2 regions of the Kitasatospora sp. LaBMicrA B282 genome follow, and region 2 is predicted to be linked to the other one. Evidence: riboswitches for the same ligand, from Rfam matches in the RefSeq annotation. Region 2 holds a riboswitch; the other holds the start of a gene.

Region 1 (7,674 bases), on a different contig from region 2:
GATGAACAGGTAGCCGCGCAGCGCGCCCATGCCGATCTTGCGGCCGCTGGACATCACCGGGCGGGTGAGGGTCTCCAGCGGGGGCATCCGCCAGTTGTCCCGGCCAGTGCGGTCGATCGGGTCCTCGGCAGTGGCGGTGCGCTTGCGGGTGAAGGCGAACCCGGCGGCCGCCACCCCGACCACGCCGCAGCCGGCCATGATGTCCAGGATCTGCTTCGAGTTGATGTCCGGGAAGAGCACCGAGGCGGTCAGGATGATCGACAGGCTCACCAGCACGCCGACCACCGCGGAGGTGAAGGCGTTGACCTTCGGCCCGTTGGTCCACGGACCCAGCACCTGGCGGTCGTTGCACAGCAGCAGGAGGAAGACCGAGGCGGAGGGCAGCAGCACACCGGCCAGCACCTGCACGCCCTGGGTCAACAGACCCAGCGTGTGGTCGGAGGAGACCAGCACGATCGCGGCCGCCGCGCACACCAGACCCGCGTACACCGCGTAGAAGCCCTTCGCGCCACCGACCCCACGGTGCAGCGAGTGCTTGAGGCCGAAGACGTCACCGATCGCGTACGCCGTCGACAGCGAGACCGCGAAGGCACCGATGATCGAGGCGTCCAGCAGCGCGATCGCGAACAGCACGCCGACCAGCTTGCCCGAGTGGTCTGCCAGGCCCTTGGCCACCGCACCCGCGTCCGTGAAGTTCCCGAACTGGTCGGTGCCGGCGAACGCCGCCGCGGAGAAGCCCATCAGCGCGGCACCACCGACGACCACGATCACGATGCCGATCCACAGGTCGGCCTTCTCGTACTTCATGAACCGCGGCGTGATCCGCTTGTCGATCACGTACGACTGCTGGAAGAACAGCTGCCAGGGCGCGACGGTGGTGCCCACGATGGAGATGATCAGCAGCATCACGGTCGCCAGCTGACCCGTGCCGCCCGGCATGTTCGGCACCACGAAGTCGTGCGCCATCTGCGAGGTCTTCGGGTGGACCATGAAGTAGATCGGCACCAGCAGCAGCGACCCGGCGCACAGCCCGACCGCGATCCGCTCGAAGCGCCGGAACGAGCCGGTGAACGCCGAGGCGATGATGATCGCCGCCGCCAGCACGACCGAACCGACCTTCGGCAGGCCCAGGTACCCGGCCGCCAGGGTGATCCCGATGAACTCCGTCACCAGGGTCAGGGCGTTCAGCAGAAACAGGTCGATGACGCTGAACGCGCCCCAGAACTTGCCGAACCGCTCCAGGATCAGGCGGGCGTGCCCGACACCGGTCACCGCGCCCAGGCGCAGCACCATCTCCTGGTTGACGTACAGCACCGGCACCAGCAGGAGCAGGGTCCACAGCAGGTGGGTGCCGTAGTTCTGGCCGGCCTGGCCGTAGGTGGAGAACGCGCCGGCGTCGTTGTCGCCGACCATCACGATGAGGCCCGGGCCGACGATGGCCAGCAGGGTCTTCAGCTTCGCCGACAGACCCCGGCGCTCACCGTTGTCGTCGAGCTTGATCGTGCCCAGCGCACCCTGGATGTCGCCCAGGTGCGCCTCGTCCAGGACCGCGCTGTTCTGCGGGGCCGGAACCTTCGTGTCGATCGTGGCGTTGGTGGTCATGTGAACCTCCCTCAGCCCCCACGTATTCAGGGGGAGTTCGGGGGCACGCGGCAGCAATCCTCGCTACGAACCCGCACAGCACGAAGCAACGCAGGCCGACACCAGGGCAGGCCGAACGAGGCAGGAGGTGATGTGCTGACAGGAGAACGCGTAGCGAAGGTGGTTACCGCGAGCCGAAGAAGTACGAGGACAAGCGGGGGTAGGGGCTACTGTGGCCCGGACTACTGCAATCCATGTATGTCTCTCGCCTCCTCCCGGCCGGTGCGCGCGACTATCGCGACGCAGTACGACACGGCAAGGAGCTCGCCCGCCCCCCAAGGGCCGGCTCACCCCAACTCGTCAGAGCTTTGGCACTTCACGGCGTGATCCGGCTCTTCGAGCCAGAAGCCACTTGGGATCAACCCTTAGGTCGGGAAGATCTGTCCTGATCCGGAGCGTCTCTCGACGGTTGGGATCAGTGGCCTGTGTCCGTGAAGACGCCTCACCGAACGAGGTGCCTTTCAAACCTCCACAAGCTTAGCCCCACCCGGACCGAACGCTTGCCGCATTTACTAAACCTTGACCATCCCGCCCTTGATCCTTGTCTCGGAGCAGTCCGACCAGCCCCGCCGGAGCAAGGCGAGCCTCAGCAGACCGGCGGCAGCTCGCCCGACCCCCGCGGACCACAGCGCCGGGCGTGGTCGGCGATCCGGTGCGCGGCGACCGCCGGCAGGTCGAGGTGCTGGGCCAGCCACTCGGGGCGGTGGCCCTGCAGGGTCAACAGGTAGGCGGTGTGCACCCGGGCGTCGTAGGCGACCTCGGGCGAGGTGGTGGCGGCGAAGTCCCGCGGGTCGAGCAGGTAGAGCCGGGGCACCCCGTCGCCCAGCACGAGCCGCAGGCAACCGCGGGCCGAACCCGGGGCGGGGGTGCTGGAGGGTCGCGCGATCGTCAGGCTGGTCATGACCAACCTCCTTGTACTCAAGGCCAGTTGGAGGGTACGCCAAAGAAGCCGAGGCGCATCCTGCGCAGCGAACGCGGGCCACTATAGGGGCCGTTTTTGAACTCGCAAGTCCGGCATCAAGGATGCCTGTTGACTGGTTGACAGGCCCTTCCCGGGACGGTCCATACTGTTCGCCGCGACACCTCGTTCGGTGAGGCGTCTGCGCGGATACAGGCCACTGACCCGACGACGTCGAGAGACGCCCAGGGTCAGGACAGGTCTCCTCGGCTTAAGGGGTGACCCCAAGTGGCTTCCCGCCCAAGGTGGGTGGGGATACGCCGTGCAGTGCCGAAACTCTTACGTGGAGGGTGTCGTACCGCTCCACGGCTCCGGCCGTCCGTCCCGTTCGCCCGTCCCGTTCCGCCCGTCCCGCGGCACCCGACCCACCTACGGCCCACGTACGGCCCGCCACTCCGCCCTTCAGCGCTGCTCCCTGCGCCCGCGTCGCCTCACTCGACACGGACGCGGCTTCGCGCTGCCCGCCTCCGGGCACGTCACACGAGGATTCCCATGACCATCAGCAGCACGCGCCCCACCCCGGGCCAGGAGCCCGGGCCGGACACCGCGCCCTCGACTGCCGTGCTCGACAGCGCGCACGTCGGAGACATCGTCGGTGCCCTCGGCACCATCCGCCAGGACGACACCGGACGCCGCAGAACCTGGTGGGAGCGGGTCCGCACACTCCTGGTGATCATGGGTCCCGGCCTGATCGTGATGGTCGGCGACAACGACGCCGGCGGCGTCGGCACCTACGCCAACGCCGGCCAGAACTACGGCATGAAGCTGGTCTGGACGCTGGCCCTGCTCGTCCCGGTGCTCTACGTCAACCAGGAGATGGTGGTCCGGCTCGGGGCGGTCTCCGGGGTCGGCCACGCGCGGCTGATCTTCCAGCGGTTCGGCAAGTTCTGGGGCATGTTCAGCGTCGGCGACCTGTTCATCGTGAACGCGCTCACCCTGGTCACCGAGTTCATCGGCGTCACCCAGGCGCTGGGGTACTTCGGCATCTCGAACTACGTCTCGGTGCCGCTGGCGGCGGTGCTGCTCTTCGCCGTGGTGGCCGGCGGCTCGTTCCGCCGCTGGGAGCGGTTCCTGTTCTGCCTGATCGCGCTCAACGTGCTGATGTTCCCGATGGTGCTGCTGTCGCACCCGAGCGCCACCGACACCGCCAAGGGCTTCATCCCGCAGTTCCCCGGTGGCCTCGACTCCACGCTGCTGCTGCTCATCGTCTCCATCGTCGGCACCACCGTCGCGCCGTGGCAGCTCTTCTTCCAGCAGTCCAACGTGGTCGACAAGCGGATCACCCCGCGCTGGATCAAGTACGAGAAGGCCGACCTGTGGATCGGCATCGCCGTGGTGATGATCGGCGCCATCGCGATCATGGCCACCGCCGCCTTCGTCTTCCAGGGCACCGACCTGTTCGGCCAGTACCAGGACGCCGGCACCGTCGCGCAGGGCCTGAAGAGCCACGGCAGCCACCTGATCGGCTCGCTCTTCGCGATCATCCTGCTGGACGCGGCCCTGGTCGGCGCCAACGCGGTCAGCCTGGCCACCACCTACACCCTCGGTGACACCTTCAAGAAGCGGCACTCGCTGCACTGGAAGATCTCCGAGGCCAAGCTCTTCTACGTCGGCTACGCGGGCCTGATCGCCCTCTCCGCCACCATCACCCTCACCACCGACGACCACGTCCAGGGCCTGATCACGCAGGGCGTGCAGGCGCTCGCCGGCGTGCTGCTGCCGTCGGCCACCGTCTTCCTGGTGCTGCTCTGCAACGACCGCCCGGTGCTCGGGCCCTGGGTCAACACCGTCAAGCAGAACATCGTCGCCGGGGTGATCGTCTGGACCCTGGTGCTGCTCTCCCTCTCGCTCACCGCCACCGTCTTCTGGCCCTCGCTGAGCACCGGCACCCTGGAGCTGGGCTTCGCGATCGGCGCCGGGATCGGCGTGGTCGGCGGCGCGCTGGTGGTGCTGCGCTCCCGCACGCAGCACGGCAGCACGCAGGGCGGCAGCACGCCGGCCGGCGACCGGGCGACCGAGCCCCTCGACCGGGCCGACCGCAAGGCCCTGCTCACCGAGGAGCAGCTGGCCTGGCGCACCCCCGCGCTGGACACCCTGACCCGCCCGGCCTTCTCCCCGCTGCGCAAGGCCGGCCTGCTGACCCTGCGCGCCTACCTGGTGGTCGCGGTGGTCCTGATGGTCGTCAAGATCGTCCAGATGTCCTGACCTCCCTGAGGTCCCTTCACCCCGACGTCCCAGACGTCCCGACCCCGCGACCGTGGGGCCCCGGTCCGCCGCACACGGACCGCGGCCCCGCGGTCGCGGCCTCCCCGGGGGGAGACCGACCATGACCCCGTACCACGGACACCTCGTCGTCGTCGGCTTCAACGGCAGCCGGCGCAGCGACCGCGCGCTCGCCTACGCGGCCGGCCACGCCGCCCGCACCGGCGCCGACCTGCTCCTGGTGCTGGCCGGTGAGGACCCGGCCCCCTGGCCGACCCACGCCGTCCCGCGCGAACGCCGGATCCGCCGGCTGCACGCCCAGGCCGAATCGCTGCTGCTCGGACTGGAGGTGCACTGGCAACTGCTGGTCAGCGCAGCCGGCCCCCGCTCGGCGCTCCGCCAGTCGGCCCGCCGCTACCAGGCCGACCTCATCGTGGTCGGCGCCTCCGCCCCGCACTGGCACCGCCTGCTCACCGATCGCGTCGGCGCCGCCCTGGCCCGCAGCGCGCCCTCACCGATCCTGGTGGTGCCGTGATGCCGGCCCCCGCCCGCACCCCCGACGCCATCGCCCTGCGCGACGGCGAGTTCACCCTCACCTACCGCGACCTCGCCGCCGCCCGCGACCGCATCGCCACCGAACTCGACCACGCCCGGATCCCCCGCGGCACCCTGGTCGGCCTCCACCTCGAACCCGGCTGGCTCACCGTCACCAGCATCCTCGCGTTACGCAAACACGGCTGCCCCTACCTCCCCCTCCACCCCGGCCGCCCGCTCCACCACCACCGCCCCCTCCTCCACCGCACCGGCATCCGCCACCTCCTCACCACCACCGACGACCACCTCACCGTCCACCACCTGCCCTGACGCGAGGCGGGAGCACCCGCCCCAGCCCTGACTCCGCCACCCGCTCCACCCCTAGCCAGCCTCCCGCGCCGCGCCGTGGAACACCTGCCGCGCATGCCACTCCCGGTGCCGCCGCGCCACCGGGAGCACGCCCGGCTGCGGTCCGATCACCGGCCGACCGGTGAGCGCCAGCACGTGCCGGCGACTGGCCTCGCTGCGTCCGACGAACCGCTGCGAGACCAGGATCCGGTGACCGTCCCCGACCCCCAACACGCCCTTGTCGAACAGCTTGTGGTGCAGCGAGCAGAGGCACAGCCCGTTGTCGACCTCGTCCGGCCCGTCGTGCGACCACCACCGCACGTGCGCGGCCTCCAACCCCACCGCGCTCGCGCCGAGCATCCCGTCATAACCGCAGAACGCGCACTGGAACTCGTAGGCCGTCAGTATCAGTTCACGCATCCGCCGGTCCCGCTGCCGCCGCACCGCGGCCTCGGCGCCACTCACGGCCCCGGTCTCGGCCGACTCCAGGTCCAGCCCGACCGCCTCGCACAGCTCCACGTGCAGCGACGGCGGGAAGTGCGCGTCCAGCAGCACCCGCACCAGCCGCCCCAGCAGCGACGGCTCCCGGACCAGCGAGGCCCGCAGGTCCGACGCCAGCCGCCCGGTGGCCCCGCTCGACCGCAGCACCCCGACCCCACTGCCCGGGCTCCCCTCGCCCAGGTCGGTCCTGACCTCCCACACACCGTCGTTGACCAGGTGGTGGAACGGATAGGCCGGCGTCGTCGGATGCGCCGGCCCGTACTCGGCCAGCAGCCGCTTGAGTTCCTCCTCCACCACGCTGTACCGCAACTCCCCACCGGCATCGCGCTGATAGCTACCGAGCGCGTACAGCAACAACAACGGCTTGTGCGGCGCCCGCGCCCCGTTCCCCGCCCACCGCCGCAACTTCGCCACCCGCTCCAGCCAGTCCATGGCGGCCAGCGTATTTCGCGGATGATGGACACCATGACGGCAGACCTCGAAGTCACCACCGCGACCTACGGCACCGACGCCCAGGCGATCGACATCTACCAGCCCGCACCGACCGCCGGCCCGGCACCCGTGGTCCTGCTCTGGCACGGCGTCGGCCCCGACGAGCGGGACGTCCTGGCCCCGCTGGCCCGGGCGGCGGCCGGGCTCGGCCTGCTCGTCTGCGTTCCCGACTGGCGCCCCGACGCCGAGGACGGCGGCCGGGCCCACCTCCTCGACTCCCTCCGCTACGTCCGCGACCACGCCGCCTCGCACGGCGGCGATCCCGACCGCACCGTCCTGGCCGGCTGGTCGGCCGGCGCCTCGCCCGCGATCAGCATCGCCCTGGCCCCGGACGCCGTCGACGGCTGGCGCCCGACCGCCGCGGTCGGCATCGCGGGCCGCTACGACCGCCCGTCGCGGATCACCGGCACCAGCCCGCTCACCGAGCTGTCCCGCACGACCGCCGTCCCGCCCCGCCCCATCCGGCTGGTCCACGGCACCACGGACACCCAGGTGAGCGCCCACCACTCCACCGAACTCCGCGACGCCCTGCATTCCCACGGCTGGCCGGCCCACCTGGAGACGCCCGCCTCCGACCACGCGGGCGTGATCATGACCGAGTACGACCCCCACCTCAACCGCTGCCGCCCCACCCGCATCCCCCACGCCCACCAGGCCGGCCGCACCACCGCCACCACCCTCGCCACCGCGGCGTCCGCCACGACCAGCCCCTGACCCGCGCCGGCACCGCCGCGCAGCCCGCCACCGCGCGACGACCCCTCCCCTCAGCGCACACCAAAAGACCACCCCACCTCCGTGGACGTCCGAGCCTCCTGGATACTGCTTCGTGCGTCGGCAAGCGATCGGAGATCCTCCGATCGTCGGGGGAACTCCGACGCACGCATCCTCTGGGGGGCCAGAACTTGCCGGCACGTCGTCACCTCGACGTCGCCGCCTTCATCACCAGCTCCACCGTCTTCGGAACGGCACTGCCGGAGCTCGGTCGCGCACGCCGATGC
Region 2 (7,674 bases):
CCAGCACGCGATCGCGATCAGCACGGACGGCACGCTGTACGTCGGCAGCGACGGCGGCGTCTGGTCCCGCCCGGTCTCCGACAGCGACCCGGGCCACTGGCGCGACCTCAACTCCGGGCTGCGCACCCTCCAGTACTTCTACGTGGGCTCGGGCCGCGACCCGCAGGGCGGCACGGCCTTCTGGGGCGGCCTGCAGGACAACGGCGGAACGCTCGTCCGGGGCAACTCGCACGACGTGCTGCAGCCGTTCGCCGGTGACGGCGGCGACGTCATCGTCGACCCGGCCGACGCCGACCGGGCCGCCGCCGAGTACGTCCGCGGCGACCTCACGGTGACCACCACCGGCGGGCGTTCGGACGGCACCGCCGCGGCGTTCCGCGAGATCAGCCCCAGCTGCGACAGCAACGCACCGATCGCCGCCTGCGATCCGAACATGCAGTTCATCGCGCCGTACTCCGCCGACCGGGCCGACCTGAACCACTGGGTGATCGCCGGCCGGTACGTCTGGGAGACCCACAAGGGCTTCGACACGGTCTGCTCGAAGACCACCCCGAGCTGCGACTGGCAGCAGGCTTACGACCTGGGCCCCACCGCCTCGGCGACCGCGGTCGAGGCGAACCAGGGGGTGGAGTACGTCGGTTGGTGCGGTGCCTGCGAGCCGTCCGACCAGCAGGGCACCGGCTTCCGCAGCGGCATCGCCACCAACTACGGCGGCAGCTGGCACCCGGTGACCGCGCCGAACCTGCCGAACCGCTACGTCACCCGCCTGGTCGGCGACCCGGCCGACCCGGCGCACGTCTACGCCGTGTACGGCGCGTACTCCAGCAAGTGGATCCCGGGCGCGGGCACCGGCCACGTCTTCGAGTCGCACGACGGCGGCACCAGCTGGCGGGACATCAGCGGCAACCTGCCCGACCTGCCGGCCGACGCCCTGGTGATCGCCGACGGCCGGCTGATCCTGGCCACCGACCACCTTGTCTACACCGCCACCGTCTCCGACCCCACCTGCTGGTCCCGCCTCGGCCGCGGCCTGCCGAGCTCCGTGGCCACCGACCTCACCGTGACACCCGACGGCAGCTCGGTGGTCGTCGCCACCCACGGCCGCGGGCTGTGGCAGCTGAAGCTGGCCGACCTGGGCTAGCGGGGCAAGCGTCAGGGGCGCGGTGCGTCGCGCCCCTGACGCTCGGCGGTCCGGCCGGTCCCGACCCGACCGGCACCGGTGCGTTCCGACCAGCGCCGGTACGCGGCGCTGCGCCGCGCGGCCCGGCCGTACGCCGCCCGCGCCTGCTCGACGACCGCCGGCCCGATCGCCGCGACCGGCCCGTCCTGGTGCCAGGCCAGCACGTGCCGGTACCACAACGGGTCGCCGCCGATCGGGCGGACCGCGATGCCCGGCACCTCCTCGAAGGTCGCCTGGCATAGGCTCACCGCGTGGCCGCTGCGCACCAGTTCCAGCAGCAACCGCCCCTCCGCCTCGTGCGTGGTGCGCATCCGCGCCCCCGTGGTCAGGAACACGCCGTGCCAGTACTCGCGGGTGCGGTCGTCGTCCGGCGGCGGCGACACCCAGTCCTCCCCGGCCAGGTCGGCCAGCTCGACCTGCTCCTGCGCCGCCAGCCGGTGCCCGGCCGGCAGCGCGACGAACACCGGCTCGGTGACGACGGGTTCGAACACCATCCCGGCCCGGTGCGCCAGTTCGTACCCGGGGCTGTCCCCCACCACCGCGGCCTCCAGCCGCCCCTGGGCGATGTCGTCCAGCAGCGGGTTGGGCGAGCTCTGGCCGCGCGAGGTGATCCGCCCGCCCGGGTGCCGCTCCCGGATCGCGGCGATCACCCCGCCGAGCAGCGGGGAGTTGATCGAGCCGAGCCGGAAGCAGCCGGTCCCGCGGGCGGCCAGCGCGGCCGTGCCGAGCAGGTCGTCGATGGTCGGCAGCACCGCGCGCGCCCGGGTGAGCACCACCTCGCCGAACGGGGTCGGGACCGCCCCCGAGGAGGTCCGGTCGAACAGCGAGCCGCCCAGCATCCCCTCGATTCTGCGCAGTTGGGTGCTCAGCCCGGGCTGGGTGAGGCGCAGCGCGGCGGCTGCCCGGCTGAGGCTGCCGGCCTCCTCGATGGCGCAGATGATCCGTAGGTGCCGTACCTCTAGATCCATAACGCGATGCTATGGGCAGCCGGTGGCTCCCGGAAGACTGCGGAAGCTCGCATTCTGGTTCACATGTGAAATGTCACACCGTCAGAGGCCTTGGGTTTCAGGTCTCAGGTCGCGTCGCTACACGAGCCGGCAGGGGATCTCCAGGTCCTCGCTGAGGTAGTAGACGGCGCACACCCGGTGGTAGCCGTCGGCGATGACGAGGGGTCGGCCCCGCAGCAGCAGGACTGGGGAGAGCTTCTCGCCCTGCTGCACCTTGGCGATGTTCTCGCTCACGTGGGTGTTCTCCTTCGGCAGCAGGGGCAGGCCGGAGGCCCGAAGGATGTCCTTGGCCTTCTTCACCACCGTGTCGGCCTGCTGGAGGCGCTCGACCGCCCGCGCGGCCTCGTCGGGCGCCAGCAGCATCTCCAGGTAGTCCAGGGCGGCGGGGAAGTCGTGCGGCTCGGGGTGCTGCTTCCAGAGTGGGGCGGGCATGCGGCGGCTCCCTGGTCCGGTACTCGGGTCGGGTGTCGGTATTCCCCGGGAGCGGCGCTCTCTCACGCGCCACCGGTCAGATCGTGATCCCCTCCTTCAGCCAGACCGCCTCCTTGTGCGTGGCGCCGTGGTCGATGCGCCACCACTTCAGCAGCACCTGCCGGACGTTGCTCCGCTTCGTCAGCCGTTGCCGGGTCCGGGCCAGGGCGAGGACCGGGTCGAGGCGCAACCGGATGTCGACGACCGGGACGAACGCAGCCGCAGTGTCGACCACCGCGGTCGCCGGCGAACTCAGCAGGACCAGTTGGTTCATCGTCGTCCCGGCCAGCGAGGCCCGGGCCGCGACCTCACCGCCGTAGCTGTGCCCGAACACCGTCTCCAACCCGCCCGGTGCCAGGTCGCTCGCCCAGTCGCCGAACCGCACCGCCGCCCGCCTGCGGTGACCGGCCCGGTAGGCGCCGCTCCAGGCAAAGGCGGCGCCGCGACTGTAGAGGTTCGTGCGCGGCCCGCCCAGGATGTAGGTGTGGAACCCGCCCCCGGGGTACCACCAGTCGCCCTTCCACCCCCAGGTGCCGTGGATCATCGTCGAGACCGGCGGGGCGCCGGCCGGTGTCGTGGCGGACTGTGCGGGCGGTGCAGGGGCGGCGGCCGCCGCCGGTTCGGCGGGCAGCAGGGCCGCCATCGCCAGCGAGCGGGTCATGGCATCGGGCGAGCGCAGGGCCAGGCTGAGGCGCATCCGGGCCAGGGTGTGGATGTCGAGGATCAGGTCCGTTGAGTCCCCCGCCGGCCTCGGCACCTGGCCGAACACGTCCGTCCAGCGGTCGGGATCCCACGGCACCGGCTCGACCTCCGCCACGTCGGGGTCGAAGTCGACGCGGCCCGGACCGGCCCAGCGTTCCATGTCGGCGGCGCCGGGGAGCCCGGGCCAGATCTCGCTCACCTCGCGGCGGGGCGGGAACGGGTAGTCGTTGATCCGTCGCCACAGGGCGGCGGCCGCCGCCGCGGATTCGCGCTCCAGCCGGCTCCCGAGCACGGCGCACAGGAACGCCGTCGCCACCTGGGGCTGCGCCGTGGCGTTCAGCTCCTGCCACAGCCCGACGCGGTCGTCGGCCGCCGGGAGTCGGTCGGCGGCCGGGAGGAAACCGCTCGGGTCGCCGACCGGCCAGCGGCGCTCCCCGCTGCTGAGCTCCGACGAGAACCCGATCTCTCCCAGTTCCTCAGCCAGCTCCCGCACCCGCTCGCCGTCGCCGCCCTCACCGTGGCCCTCGAACATGGTGGACAGCGCCGCCACCCGACAGACGTTCACCCCCTCGTACTGCGGCAGCTGCGCGGCGCTCGCCGGGTCCGCCGTGGGCTCGAAGGTCTCGTCGCCCTCGGGGTTCGCTGCAGGGTCTGTCATCGTCCTGGCTCCGGTCTCCGGCTCGCGCGCGCTCCCCGCCCCTCGGGGCGAGCATAGGCACCACCGGCCGGCCGTACACGCACCGCCGCCGTGTCGGTGCCGCGGCCCGCCGCTGCGGGCGGTGTTGATCCGTCGTCACCTCGGGTGTGCGCTGCGCCGCTTCAGACGTCGGACGGCAGGTGTCCGGGGCCGGCCGGGCCGGAGCGGGCGGCGTTGGCGGCGATGTCGTGGGCGGCACCGGTGGGCAGGCTGAGCTGGTCGGCGATCCACTGCGGGGCGTGCCCCTGGAGGGCCAGCTGGTAAGCGGTCCGCACCCGGGCGTCGAAGGCGACGTCCGGCGAGGTGGTGGTGGCGAAGTCCCGGAAGTCGAGGAGGTAGCGCCGCGCGATGCCGTCCTGCAGGGTCAGGCGCAGCGACCCGCGTGCCTCGCACCCGCCGGCGGTCGGCAGCACCACGGGCCGCGCGGCGGCGCGAGGTGCGACGGCGGTCCGGCCCAGGGGCAGGACCCGCGACAGGCGGCCGCTGCCGCGCCCGGCGCGGGCGGCGGGTCGCGCGGAGCCCGTGACGGGAGCAGCGGCGGGGGCGGTCAGGGAACGGCGGAACGTCAGGCTGGTCATGGCTGATCTCCGGGAGGCGCATCGGCGTGCGGGGCACGCGAGCGCAGACCGACGGCTCGCCGTGACCGCGGCGCGGGGCCGCGGGCAGAGGTGGCGGGTGGGTCGGTGCGGGTCAGCGCGTGCCGAGCTGGGGCGAGGACGAACGGGTGCGGGGGCACTGGTGGCCCGGACTACTGCAGTCCATGTCTCTCGCCTCCTCCCGGCCGGGGCGCACGGCGGCGCCTGATCGACACGGCAAGGAGCGGGCCGACGGACGGACCGACGGCACACCCCAACTCGTCAGAGCTTTGGCACTCCACGGCGTGATCCCGCCGCACCGGCGGCGGGAAGCCACTTGGGATCAACCCTTAGGTCGGGAGGATCTGTCCTGATCCGGAGCGTCTCTCGACGGTTGGGATCAGTGGCCTGTGTCCGTGAAGACGCCTCACCGAACGAGGTGCCTTCTGAAAAACCTCACTCATTGTAGCCCCACGAACCGATCATGCAAGCCCCGCCCCCGCCGCACCGGTACCCCGCCCCACCCGTACCCCGCCCGGTCACTGCCCCACCCGCTTCGGCAGGCGCGTGGACAGCGCGATCACGCCCAGCGTGAGTGCCAGCTGCAGCGCCAGGACCAGCGCCAGCGCGTGGTGCATGCCCATGGACGGCGAGACCGACAGGAAGAGCGTGCCGAGCGTCGCCACCCCCAGGGCCAGGCTGGACTGCTGCGTGGTGGCGAGGATCCCGCCGCCGACACCGGCCGACTCGAGCGGCACCTCCGAGAGCACCAGGCGGATCAGCGGGGGCATCACCAGCCCCTGCCCGGTGCCGGCGACCAGCATGCCCGGCAGCAGCGTCAGCGGGCTCAGCCCCGACCAGTCCGTCAGGACGGTCAGCGCCAGCACCGCCAGGCCGACCGCCTGGACGACCGCGCCGCTGACGATCACCTTGGAGCCGAAGCGGGCCAGCAGCCGGGGCCCCGACAGCGAGGCGGCGAAGAAGCCGACCGCCATGGGCACCATCGCGAAGCCGGCGGCGATCGGACCCTCGTGCAGACCGAGCTGCAGCGCGACGGCCATCACCATCATGAAGCCCCCGAAGCCGGCGAAGAACGGCACGGCCATGGTCAGACCGGTCCGCAACCCGTGCACCCGGAGCAGCGAGATCGGGATCAGCGGGATCCGGCCGGCCCGCTCCGCCGCCCGCTCCACCGCGACGAAGGCGGTCAGCACGAACGGGAAGGCGGCCAGCAGCGTCCAGCTCCACCAGGGCCAGCCGAGCGAGCGGCCCTCCATCAGCGGGACGAGCAGCGCGAGCAGCGCGCCGGCGAGCAGCGCGGTACCGGGCAGGTCGACCCGGGCCGGGTGCGGGGAGCGGGTCTCCGGCACCGCGCGCAGCGCCAGGACCGCGGCGGCCAGTGCGACCGGCACGTTCACCAGGAAGATGAACCGCCAGCCGGTGCCGAACAGGTTCGCCGAGAGCAGCACCCCGCCGAGCACCTGGCCGATCACCACGGCGATCCCGCCGACCGCGCCGTAGATGCCCATCGCCCGGGCCTTGCGCTCGCCCTCGGTGGCGGACTGGATGGTGGCCAGCGCCTGCGGCAGCATCAGGGCCGCCGCGGCGCCCTGCGCCACCCGCGCGGCGACGAGCGCGATCGCGGTGGGCGCGGCGCCGCAGGCCAGCGAGGTCAGACCGAAGGCCAGCGCACCTGCGATGAACAACCGGCGGCGACCGTAGAGGTCGCCGAGCCGACCGCCGAGCACCAGCAGCACCGCGTAGGCGATCCCGTACCCGGCGACGAACAGTTCCAGGGTGGCCGGCCCGGCGGTGAGGTCGCGGTCGATGGTCGGCAGGGCGACGTTGACGATGAAGAAGTCCAGCATCGGCAGGAAGGCGCCGAGCAGGACGGTGACCAGGCCCAGCGTGCCGAGCCGCGGTCGGGTGGTGGGGGCGGGGCCGCCGAGGCGGGTGACGTGCGGCAGCACGGCAGCCCGGCTGGGGGCCGTTCGGGGGAAGGTGTCCGGTGTGCTCACGGGTACCAGCGTCGACCCTGCGGCAGACTGGTACCAGAGTGTGGTTATCCAGGTATAACTGGTACCTGGAAATGGGATCGGCGACGACGCATCCTGGAAGACATGGCTGCCACACCCGCCGCTCGCACCGCGACCGCCCCACTCGAACTGGTCCACTCGACCGCCCGCCCCGACCAGGCCCGCCGCCACGAACTGGCCGCGTTCCTGCGCAGCCGGCGGGAGCGCATCTCGCCGGACCAGGTGGGCCTGCCGTCCGGCGGCCGGCGGCGCACGCCGGGGCTGCGCCGCGAGGAGGTGGCACAGCTCGCCGCCATCGGGGTCACCTGGTACACCTGGCTCGAACAGGCCCGGGACATCCAGGTGTCCGTGCAGGTGCTGGACGCGATCGCCCGCGGGCTGCTGCTGAACGCCGGGGAGCGCGAGCACCTCTTCGTCCTCGCGGGCGCGACCGATCCGACGCCGGCCAAGGTCTGCCCGGTGGTCACGCCGGCGCTGCGCGCGCTGCTGGACCAGTTGGACCCGATGCCCGCGTGCGTCATCAACCCCCGCTACGACCTGATCGCCTACAACAACGCGTACCGCCGGCTGGTCATCGACCTCGACGACGTCCCCCTCGAGGACCGGAACCTGATGTGGTTGGCCTTCACCAACCCGGCCTGGCGCGTGGCGCTGCTCGACTGGGAGCAGGCGGCCCGGGCCATGGTGGGCCGGTTCCGGGCGGCGATGGCCGACCACGTCGCCGAGCCGCCGTACAAGACCCTGCTGAAGAAGCTCCTGCTGGCCTCCCCCGAGTTCACCGAGCTGTGGGAGCGTCATGACGTGGCCGTCACCGGCGACGGCCAGAAGCGGTTCCTCAACGCCCGGGTCGGGCTGTTGAACTTCGACTTCACCAACCTCTGGCTCGGCCCGCGCCCCGGCTACCGGATGATCGGCTACGCCCCCGCCGACCTGGAGACCCGGGCCCGGGTGGCACGGCTGGCGACGGGCGCCGCAGCCCCGGCCGGTCAGGGGTCCACGGCCTGAA

What was found. A riboswitch is a leader RNA that binds a small molecule or an ion and turns the genes downstream of it on or off. The one in region 2 is predicted to bind magnesium.
Region 1: it holds a riboswitch for magnesium, as region 2 does, so the genes downstream of both, ACQRUO_RS19415 (NRAMP family divalent metal transporter) here and ACQRUO_RS04320 (hypothetical protein) in region 2, are expected to answer to the same signal.

What each region holds. Positions count from the first base shown of each region.
Region 1 is NZ_JBNQTI010000064.1:25,085-32,758, forward strand. It holds gene ACQRUO_RS19415 (NRAMP family divalent metal transporter) at 1-1,602, opposite strand, end outside; M-box (ykoK) riboswitch at 1,926-2,102, opposite strand; gene ACQRUO_RS19420 (hypothetical protein) at 2,228-2,542, opposite strand; M-box (ykoK) riboswitch at 2,718-2,896, shown strand; gene ACQRUO_RS19425 (NRAMP family divalent metal transporter) at 3,092-4,804, shown strand; gene ACQRUO_RS19430 (universal stress protein) at 4,926-5,336, shown strand; gene ACQRUO_RS19435 (AMP-binding protein) at 5,336-5,665, shown strand; gene ACQRUO_RS19440 (phosphorothioated DNA-binding restriction endonuclease) at 5,717-6,616, opposite strand; gene ACQRUO_RS19445 (alpha/beta hydrolase) at 6,650-7,390, shown strand.
Region 2 is NZ_JBNQTI010000008.1:50,293-57,966, forward strand. It holds gene ACQRUO_RS04300 (glycosyl hydrolase) at 1-1,141, shown strand, start outside; gene ACQRUO_RS04305 (LysR substrate-binding domain-containing protein) at 1,153-2,148, opposite strand; gene ACQRUO_RS04310 (hypothetical protein) at 2,266-2,619, opposite strand; gene ACQRUO_RS04315 (hypothetical protein) at 2,696-4,018, opposite strand; gene ACQRUO_RS04320 (hypothetical protein) at 4,180-4,635, opposite strand; M-box (ykoK) riboswitch at 4,899-5,078, opposite strand; gene ACQRUO_RS04325 (MFS transporter) at 5,172-6,650, opposite strand; gene ACQRUO_RS04330 (helix-turn-helix transcriptional regulator) at 6,753-7,673, shown strand; gene ACQRUO_RS04335 (alpha/beta hydrolase) at 7,655-7,674, opposite strand, start outside.